DNA from 3 places in the Thalassotalea sp. PS06 genome. Region 3 is predicted to be linked to each of the others. Evidence: predicted binding sites of a transcription regulator. Region 3 holds the regulator's gene; each other region holds the start of a gene.
The links. Region 3 encodes ArgR, which controls arginine synthesis, uptake and breakdown. Its sites were predicted from a motif close to ANTGAATANNTATTCANT; they were not measured.
Positions count from the first base shown of each region.

Region 1: FNC98_RS09290 (citrate synthase) is a predicted target of ArgR. The motif match lies at 2,195-2,212, and genes of this name have one in related genera.
Region 2: argC (N-acetyl-gamma-glutamyl-phosphate reductase) is a predicted target of ArgR. The motif match lies at 1,630-1,647, and genes of this name have one in related genera.

Region 1 covers NZ_CP041638.1:2,083,633-2,086,920, reverse strand. Annotated here, with positions in the region: gene FNC98_RS16800 (hypothetical protein) at 1-32, opposite strand, end outside; gene FNC98_RS09295 (hypothetical protein) at 316-558, opposite strand; gene FNC98_RS09290 (citrate synthase) at 779-2,068, opposite strand; gene sdhC (succinate dehydrogenase, cytochrome b556 subunit) at 2,553-2,927, shown strand; gene sdhD (succinate dehydrogenase, hydrophobic membrane anchor protein) at 2,921-3,268, shown strand; gene sdhA (succinate dehydrogenase flavoprotein subunit) at 3,269-3,288, shown strand, end outside.
Region 2 covers NZ_CP041638.1:228,435-231,722, reverse strand. Annotated here, with positions in the region: gene argB (acetylglutamate kinase) at 1-418, opposite strand, end outside; gene argC (N-acetyl-gamma-glutamyl-phosphate reductase) at 415-1,467, opposite strand; gene argE (acetylornithine deacetylase) at 1,840-2,988, shown strand; gene metF (methylenetetrahydrofolate reductase) at 3,159-3,288, opposite strand, start outside.
Region 3 covers NZ_CP041638.1:3,023,332-3,026,619, forward strand. Annotated here, with positions in the region: gene FNC98_RS13280 (Dyp-type peroxidase) at 1-778, shown strand, start outside; gene argR (transcriptional regulator ArgR) at 1,059-1,526, opposite strand; gene mdh (malate dehydrogenase) at 1,865-2,803, shown strand.

The sequences.
Region 1 (3,288 bases), 940 kb from region 3:
TTTTCATCCATGTCCTTGTGCATTTTCGGCATATAGGCCATCCCTGCCAAAACCGAAAATTGCTCCTCGATAACTTCTCCTCGATAACTGCTCCTCGATAACTGCTCCTGCGTTATTCTAACTACATACATCCTTGTATTAGTGCGTTATTCTAGCTACATACATCCTTGTATTAGTGCGTTATTCTAACTACATACCTCCATGTATTAGTGCATTTCGGCATATAGGCCATCCCTGGCAAAACCGAAAATTGCTCCTCGATAACTGCTCCTCGATAACTACTCCTGCGTTATTCTAGCTACATACATCCTTGTATTAGTGCGTTATTCTAACTACATACCTCCATGTATTAGTGCATTTCGGCATATAGGCCATCCCTGCCAAAACCGAAAATTGCTCCTGCATTTTCGGCATATAGGCCATCCCTGCCAAAACCGAAAATTGCTCCTGCATTTTCGGCATATAGGCCATCCCTGGCAAAACCGAAAATTGCTCCTGCATTTTCGGCATATAGGCCATCCCTGGCAAAACCGAAAATTGCTCCTGCATTTTCGGCATATAGGCCATCCCTGGCCAAATCCTTCAAAACGCGTTCTGTTTTGACTCCACCCTCAAAGCGTTTGCTGCTTTGACTCCACCCTCAAAGCGTTTGCTGCTTTGACTCCACCCTCAAAGCGTTTTCTGTTTTGACTCCACCTTTAAAACGCCTTCTGTTTTGACTCCTCCAAAAACAAAAAAGGCAACCCGAAGGCTGCCTTTTTGAAAAAACTGCGTTTGATTACTTGTGCGAATCAAGCGGGGTGAATTCTTTGTTCAATTCACCAGTGTAGTTCTGACGAGGACGACCAATTTTCTGACCTGGTTGAGTCAGCATTTCGTCCCAGTGTGAACACCAGCCAACAGTACGTGATAATGCGAAGATCACAGTGAACATGCTGGTTGGAATACCGATAGCTTTTAGAATGATACCTGAGTAGAAGTCTACGTTCGGGTAAAGTTTCTTCTCAATGAAGTACGGGTCTTCAAGCGCTACTTTTTCAAGCGCCATCGCTACGTCTAATAGTGGATCTTCTACACCTAGCTCGTTAAGAACTTCGTGACAGGTTTCACGCATTACGGTTGCGCGAGGGTCGAAGTTCTTGTAAACACGGTGACCGAAGCCCATTAGACGGAATGGGTCGTTCTTGTCTTTCGCACGAGCGACGAACTCATCTACGCGAGAAACATCACCGATTTTTTCAAGCATGTTCAGACATGCTTCGTTAGCACCACCGTGAGCTGGCCCCCACAAAGATGCAACACCAGCCGCGATACAGGCATACGGGTTAGCACCAGAAGAACCCGCTAAACGTACAGTCGACGTTGAAGCATTTTGTTCGTGGTCAGCGTGAAGGATGAAGATACGGTCCATAGCGCGAGCTAAGGTTGGGCTGACTTTGTACTCTTCAGCAGGAACAGAGAACATCATGTGTAAGAAGTTTTCTGCGTAAGATAAATCATTACGAGGATAAACGAACGGCTGACCGATGCTGTACTTATAAGCCATAGCAGCAATGGTTGGCATCTTAGCAACTAACCGATGTGCACAACGCAAGCGCTTGGCGCGATCAGCAATATCAAGGTCGTCGTGATAGAAAGAGGATAGGGCGCCTACAACACCACAAAGCATTGCCATTGGGTGAGCGTCAGGGCGGAATCCCTGGAAGAAGTGTGCTAACTGCTCATGAACCATGGTGTGGTTGGTGATGATGTTAACGAAATCGTTGTACTCTTCCTGGCTGGGGGCTTTGCCGTTTAACAGGATATAACAAACTTCCAGATAGTCGGCTTTCTTTGCCAAATCGTCGATAGCGTAACCGCGGTGTTGAAGAACACCTTTAGCGCCATCGATGAAAGTGATTTCAGATTCACAGGAGGCAGTTGCTAAAAAGCCAGGATCGTAGGTGAAATAGCCTTTGCTTCCCAGAGTACGGATGTCGATAACGTCATTACCTGCGGTTCCAGAAAGAATTGGTAACTCCGCAATCTCTTTACCATCGACGCTCAGAGTGGCTTTAGATTCAGCCATAAAAATATCCTCTAAATTTTAGTTAGATTTTTAATTTTCCGAATTTGACTAGTTTGGGTTAATACGAAATCGGCGTTTCGTAAGTTTAGCTCCAACCCAAATTTTTAATCATAAAAATCCAAGACAAATGATTAATTAGTCAGTTTTTACGAATGCAAAATTGCCGATATTCTACTCTAAGTTTATGGGTAAATGTCAAACTTATTGTGTAGTACTTTCGTATTTAAACCGTTATTTTTTAAAATATTGGAGTTTTTACCCTAAATTTGGCGGAAAAGTAGACAGAAGCTAATAAAAAACCTCATAAAATTGTAATTCAATATAGACCTATATATAATTCGTGCGGATCTGTTTCCGGGGAAATTTCAGGGGAGTTGGAATTTGTTTTGAAACAGGAAAAAATAACAAACTTGGTTATTTAAAATGGCTTACCATTTTAAATAGAAATACAACTAGCTGGACTATTAGTTTTTAGGCAAGAACTGTGAAAAAACAACGACCTGTAAATCTTGATTTAACGACAATCAAGTTTCCAGCCGCTGCAAAAGCATCAATCTTGCACCGTATTAGCGGTGTGATGATGTTTTTCGCTGTTGGTATCTTAATTTGGGCCCTTTCGGTTTCTCTTTCCTCAGCTGAAGGTTTTGCAACCATCGAGTCACTCCTGCAAGGCTTCTTCTTTAAATTCATCATCTGGGGCATTGTCTCAGCATTAATCTACCACCTAGTAGGCGGTATCCGTCATTTGATTATGGATATGGGCCACCTGGAAGAAAAAGGCTCAGGCCAAACCAGCGGTAACGTAGTAATCGCTATCTGGCTTCTATTATCAGTCGTTGCAGGAGTATGGTTATGGTAAACAATGTAGCAACTTTAGGTCGCAGCGGTGTTCATGACTTCATCCTGATCCGCGCAAGCGCCATCATTCTTGCCTTGTATAGCTTATTCATGCTGGGCTACTTCATCATCACTGATGATGTCACTTACGAATCCTGGACAGCGTTATTCGCTTGTCTACCTATGAAGATATTCACCATTCTGGCGGTGTTAGCCGTATTGTTCCACGCCTGGATCGGTATCTGGCAGGTTTTGACCGACTACGTGAAAAACACAGCGTTACGTGGTCTTCTTCAATTTATTTTTACCATCACGCTATTTGTATACGTAGCGGCGGTTTTCTTAACAGTGTGGGGTGTGTAAGTGAGCGTACCAGTTCGTGA
Region 2 (3,288 bases), 1.0 Mb from region 3:
TCGCTGATTTTGATGATAGTAAAGAGTTAAGAATGTCAGCATTTGCAGGTGATGGAATACCGACCTGCCCCAGTTCTTTGTCTGCGGGTTTACAATGGACCATGTTGCCATCGTGCAGCGCCAGGCCAACCGCATTAATTGACTTGCTATTAGCTTGAGCGACAAGCTGTTTATTTACAGTTCCCGCTAAAGCGCCGCTGATTATCGGCATGTGTTCTTTAGCACTTACCCGTAAACCATTTATTTTGTCACTGCTAAAGCCGGCCTGAGATAAATGCTCATCGACAATACAACCGCCACCGTGAACAATGACCACGCCACGATCTTTTTGCAGTGTTAGTAACACTGAAAACAAGTTATCCAGTGCCGCGGCGTTCTCCATAATGGCGCCGCCAATTTTTATAACTAGCGGATTCATTTTAAAGCTCCCGCTTGTGTTGTTGCAGTAAGTGCGGTGCTAACCGGTTGTGCCATCGCCAGATTAAAACACTGCACCGCTTGAGATGCTGCGCCTTTTAGCAAATTATCAATTACACAACTAACCACCAAAATTTGTTTTTGCTCATCATATTGCCAGTGCAGGTTCGCAAACGGTGTATTGCTGACATCATCAATCTTTGGCCAGCTTTGCGTTACCCGCACTAACGGTGTGCTTTGTTCGCTATATGCATTGGCAAACGCCTTAGCTACATCGTTCTTAGTAACATCTGACTGACAGTGAACGGTAACTGTCGCCATCAGGCCGCGTTTAAACGGTGCTAAATGCGGATTAAAAATGACCGAATGACCACATTCCTGGCTAATTTCCGGTTGGTGCCTGTGCTTTAAAATATTGTAAGCCGTCAAGCTGACTTCATTGAATGACGAAGCCAGAGATGCTTTACGACCAGCGCCACTGACACCACTGATGCCATTAACAATGATATGGGTGTCTGCTTTTTGTAAGCCCGCCATGGTAATTGGCTTAGTCGCTAATAGACTTGCTGTCGGGTAGCAACCTGGCACTGCGACTAATGAGGTGGTGCTGATTTGTGCATGATTAAATTCGGCAAGGCCATAAACGGCCTGCTCAAGCAATTTGGGATATTGGTGTTCAAAGCCATAATAGGTTGGATAATCTGTCGCCTGGTTTAAACGAAACGCACCGGACAAATCAAAGACTTTTACGCCCTGCTCTAAAAAGGCGCTAGCCCATTGCTGGGAATATTCATGAGGGGTTGCCATAAACACCGCATCAATTGATGCGCCATTTTTCGCTAGCCATTCACTGTTAAACGCCTGCAGGGCTTGTTCGGAAAATTTAGACGTATTCAGAAAGCGAGGATACAGCTGAGAAAATGCCACGCCTTTCGCGTCACTATTTTCCGACACCAATAAATGCATCTCCTCAATAAGAGGATGCTTGGCTAATATGGCTATCAATTCTGCGCCAACATAACCGCTGGCACCTACCACTGCTACTTTCACTTAACTGATTCCTATTTATCGTTTGTCTTTTGAATTAATTACACATTGCAGATATCAGGGCTTTAATCGCCGTTTTTCTGCTTTGCTACACTAGCTTTAGACGTTGTGACTTTTATGACAGGTTTATGTTGAGTAAATAGGCTTATGAATAATTAATCACTTTATGCATAACTATTCACTTTTACCTTCAACCCAAACGCATCCTGTATATAATTTCACCAACTCATTACAACCTAAAGCAATAATTAACAATATTTTAGACTATGGGCTATTCAAATAATGCTAGCCAGAACTTTTTCGGTTGTTTACACTGAGTGGCGAAAGATAACAACAAATGAGAATTTATGCAAGAAAACAGCATAAATATTATAAATGAATAAATTACCAGAATTTACACAGGCACTTAGTGAGATCATTAAGATGCCGTCAATCAGTTCCTGCGATCCTGGCTGGGACCAATCCAACCAACCTGTCATCGATCTTTTAGCCAGTTGGTTTAGCGATCTCGGTTTTAAAATCTCTATCCAGGCGGTGCCTGGCAGCCCAGGTAAATTTAACCTGCTCGCCCAACTTGGTGATGGCGAAGGCGGGCTTTTACTAAGTGGCCACAGTGATACCGTGCCATTTGACGAACAACGCTGGAACAGTGACCCTTTCTCAATTGTTGATAAAGACGATAAGTTTTACGGGTTAGGAACCTGTGATATGAAAGGCTTCTTCGCCTTTATTCTGCAGGTGTGTAAGACCTTAAGTCCAAAGTCGCTGAAAAAGCCTTTATACATTCTTGCCACCGCTGATGAAGAAACCACCATGGCTGGCGCTCGTTTTTTTATCGAGCAGCAGTTAATACGCCCGGATGTAGCGGTAATTGGTGAGCCTACCAGTCTTGAACCAGTAATCATGCATAAGGGGCATATGTCGCATCGCATCAAGGTTCAGGGGAAATCCGGACATTCGAGTCAGCCGGATAAAGGCGTAAACGCGATTGAAATTATCTACCACGTCATTGAAGTGTTAATGCTGTTAAAGCAAAACCTGCAACAGAACTATCGCAATGAAGCGTTCAGCGTGCCGCAACCAACCCTAAACTTCGGCGCAATTCGCGGCGGCGATAATGCCAACCGTATATGCGGCGATTGTTATCTGGATATCGATATTCGTTCTTTGCCAGGTATTAAAGATGAAGAGTTACTAAACTGGTTAGCCGATGCGTTAAAACCCGTTGCAAATCTTTACCCTGGAAGAGTGTTATTGGAAGAATTACATCCGAGTTCGCCAGCGTTTGCCGAAGATAGTGACAGTAGCCTGGTCACCAAAGTGGAAGCATTGACCGGGCATTGTTGCCGGGCGGTAAACTATGCGACGGAAGCGCCATTTATTCAGCAACTTGGCTGCCAGACCATCGTACTTGGTCCGGGCTCGATTGATCAGGCGCATCAACCGGATGAGTTTCTCGCCTTTGATCAGATCCCACCAACTTTGAATATACTTACCCGATTAATTAAAGATTATTGTATGTAACAGCTATGCCCCAAGGGGATTGCTGTTACAGTGCACAGACAACAGAACGCATACTTGTATGCTTGCAGAATTCAAACGCCATGAGCTACCACATACTTGTATGCTTGCAGAATTCAGATGCCTTAAGCTACCACATACTTGTATGCTTGCAGAATTCAGACGCCTGAAGCTTAAGGGCGAATACCTAGGGTGTGGCAAATGGCGTAAGTGAGTTCCGAGCGGTTTAACGTATAAAAGTGGAAATGCTCTACCCCTTCACTGCGAAGAATTTTCACCTGATCCATGGCAATACTGGCACCA
Region 3 (3,288 bases):
TGTAATTGCCATTGGTGCCGCCTATTGGGATGAATTTTACCCTCGGGCTAAGCCCGTCGGATTGCGCCCGTTTGCAGCAATGCAGCGGGATGATAGAGTAGCGCCAGCAAATAACATAGACCTTTATATCGAAATTCGCAGCGATCGCGCTGATGTAAATCATATTGTCAGCACTCGTGTATGCGAGATGCTCAACTCCAGCGTTGAATTGGTTGAACAGGTCAAAGGGTTTCGCTACCTGGATGGACGGGACCTGACCGGTTTTGTTGACGGTACAGAGAACCCTAAAGGACCACATAAACGCGAAGTAGCGCTGGTAAAAGGTGAAAACCAACCGACATTTGCGAATGGTAGTTACCTGCATATTCAACGATATCGCCACAACATGAAGCTTTGGCAAACCCTGGAAACCAAGCAGCAGGAAGATGTTTATGGTCGAACCAAACGTGATGACATTGAATATGCCGCGGCAGATAAAGCCGATACCGCTCATACTAAACGAGCAAACCTAAAGGATGATCAAGGTAATTCCCTGGAGTTAGTTCGACAAAGCATGCCGTACGGTCACATGAAAGTTCAGGGGCTGTTTTTTGTCGCTTATTGCAACAATCCCGATAATTTTGAATTGATTCTTAACAGTATGATTAACGGCGACTCTGAGGGTAACTACGACCATATCCTCAAGTACACACAAGCTGAAACCGGTGCAGCGTTTTTTGCACCATCAATAGACTTTATTGAGAATCTGGCACCTGAGAATGATACCATTCCACATTAATTTCTAGTCACTCAGCAAATTTTCTAGAAGGTATAGCTCACAAATTAATTCGTCGAATGGTATGAAGAAAAAACTGGGGCAATTTAATAGATTTTTCATTCAAACTTGCCCATCCGGGAATGCCCGTGAGGTAATTCTACGGCGTACTCGCTATTTGAAATGGAATGACCATTCCTAAATACCGACGCCTTGTATAATTCCCTCGGCTGACATTCTGACTAGACCACATAATTAAGTGGATTGGTATAAGCAAGTGCTCATTGTGCGATTGCTGCTAACGTTACATTTTCTGGAAAAGTACGTGCAGCTTCTCTAACGTTGCGTCAATCTCGCTGACTTTAGTGGGTGCGATAAAGATGGTGTCGTCACCGGCGATAGTACCCAGTACGCCATCGGCTTTACCCAATGAATCCAACAAACGAGCAATTAACTGTGCCGCACCCGGACTGGTGCGCAGGATTATCATCATTTCATTGGCTTCGATATCGAGTACTAACTGACGCAGCGGACTTTTGGCGGTAGGAACACCAAGCTCTGCTGGCAGACAATAAACCATTTCCTGCCGTGCGTTACGGGTGCGCACGGCACCGAATTTACTCAACATCCGGGACACTTTCGACTGGCTGATATTATCAAAGCCCTGAGCGCGAAGCGCTTCGACTATCTCACCTTGAGAACCAAATCTTTCCTGTTTCAGTAAATCTTTAAAAGCATTCACCAATGCTTCCTGCTTTTGCTGTAATGACATATTGATTGTTCTTCTATCTAACGAAAGTAAACTTGAATCTTTTTCCCGAAAGCATACCATCAAATACCTGATGTTGATATAAATCGATTGTATTTTTAGTTACATTTCTGTATCGTTTGTGCACCCAAAATTTGGTTGATTTTTTCCGGTGAAGTTCAAATTGCTTCAACCAGGATATTAACGTTTTCGGGAGTAGCTGGTTTAGCGACAGATTTTGCCCCCTAAATTCCTGCCACTTCTCATATAAGTTTTGAACTAAACTTTGACGTATCCTGAATCCAGGACGACTATCAATCGAGCATAAATTAAAGTAATTACTCAATCCTCGGAGAAGTTAAATGAAAGTTACTGTCTTAGGCGCAGCTGGTGGTATCGGTCAAGCGTTATCTTTACTATTAAAAACCCAATTACCTGCCGGTTCAGAATTGTCTTTATATGACGTTGCTCCAGTAGTTCCTGGTGTTGCTGTAGATTTATCACACATCCCTACTGCAGTATCTGTTGAAGGTTTCGGTAAAGAAGACTTAGATTCTGCACTTGCGGGTTCTGACGTTGTATTGATCCCTGCAGGTATGCCTCGTAAGCCCGGTATGGATCGTGCTGATCTATTCGCTGTAAACGCCGGCATCATCAAAACTCTTGCTGAAGGCATCGTTAGAAACTGTCCGAAAGCGTTAGTTGGGGTAATTACTAACCCAGTAAACGGCACTGTGCCAATCGTTGCTGAAGTATTCAAAAAAGCCGGTACTTATGAAGCAAACCGTGTTTTCGGTGTAACCACTCTTGACGTTATCCGTTCTGAAGCTTTCGTTGCAGAACTTAAGGGTCTTGATGTTGCTAACACTAAGGTTCCGGTAATTGGTGGCCACTCTGGTACCACTATCCTTCCTCTTCTTTCCCAAGTTGAAGGTGTTGAGTTCACTGAAGAAGAAGTTGCCGCACTTACTCCACGCATCCAAAACGCGGGTACGGAAGTTGTTAATGCTAAAGCCGGTGGCGGTTCTGCGACACTTTCTATGGGCGCAGCTGCAGCGCGTTTTTGTCTTTCTCTTATTAAAGGTCTGCAAGGCGAAGAAAACGTTATCGATTACGCATACGTTGAAGGTAACACTGGCGACGCACAATACTTCGCGCAGCCAGTTCGTCTAGGTAAAAACGGTGTTGAAGAATACCTACCTTACGGTGAGCTAAGCGCGTTTGAGCAAAAAGCAAAAGACGACATGCTAGCAACCCTTAACAAAGACATTCAGGAAGGCGTTGATTTTATCAACCAGTAATCCGAACTTGAGTTTCTAAAAAAGCCCGCTTCGCGGGCTTTTTTGTTTTTGGGAGAGGACTGCGTCGAATTTAGCCATGGATGGCTTATATGCAGAAAATGCACTAATACATGGAAGTATGTAGATAGAATAACGCACTAATACACGGAAGTATGTAGGTAGAATAACGCAGGAGCGGTTATCGAGGAGCAGTTATCGAGGAGCAATTTTCTGTTTTAGCCATGGATGGCTTATATGCAGAAAATGCGGGAGCAATTTTCTGTGAGGACGCTGTCGTAGAGGACGCTGTCGAGAAATTGAGTTTCTCTTGGTATGTATCGCAAGCGATACTTCGAGCGCACAATCAAAGATTGTTCCAGGTACGCGACATAAAACGTCGCTTCGAGTGAAAAGCAAAAACCCTTGCGTCATTCCCTGATACTACAGGGAATCTTGGTTCAAGCTACATATCTCGAAAGTGCTAGCCGGAACCACATGCCATCCTG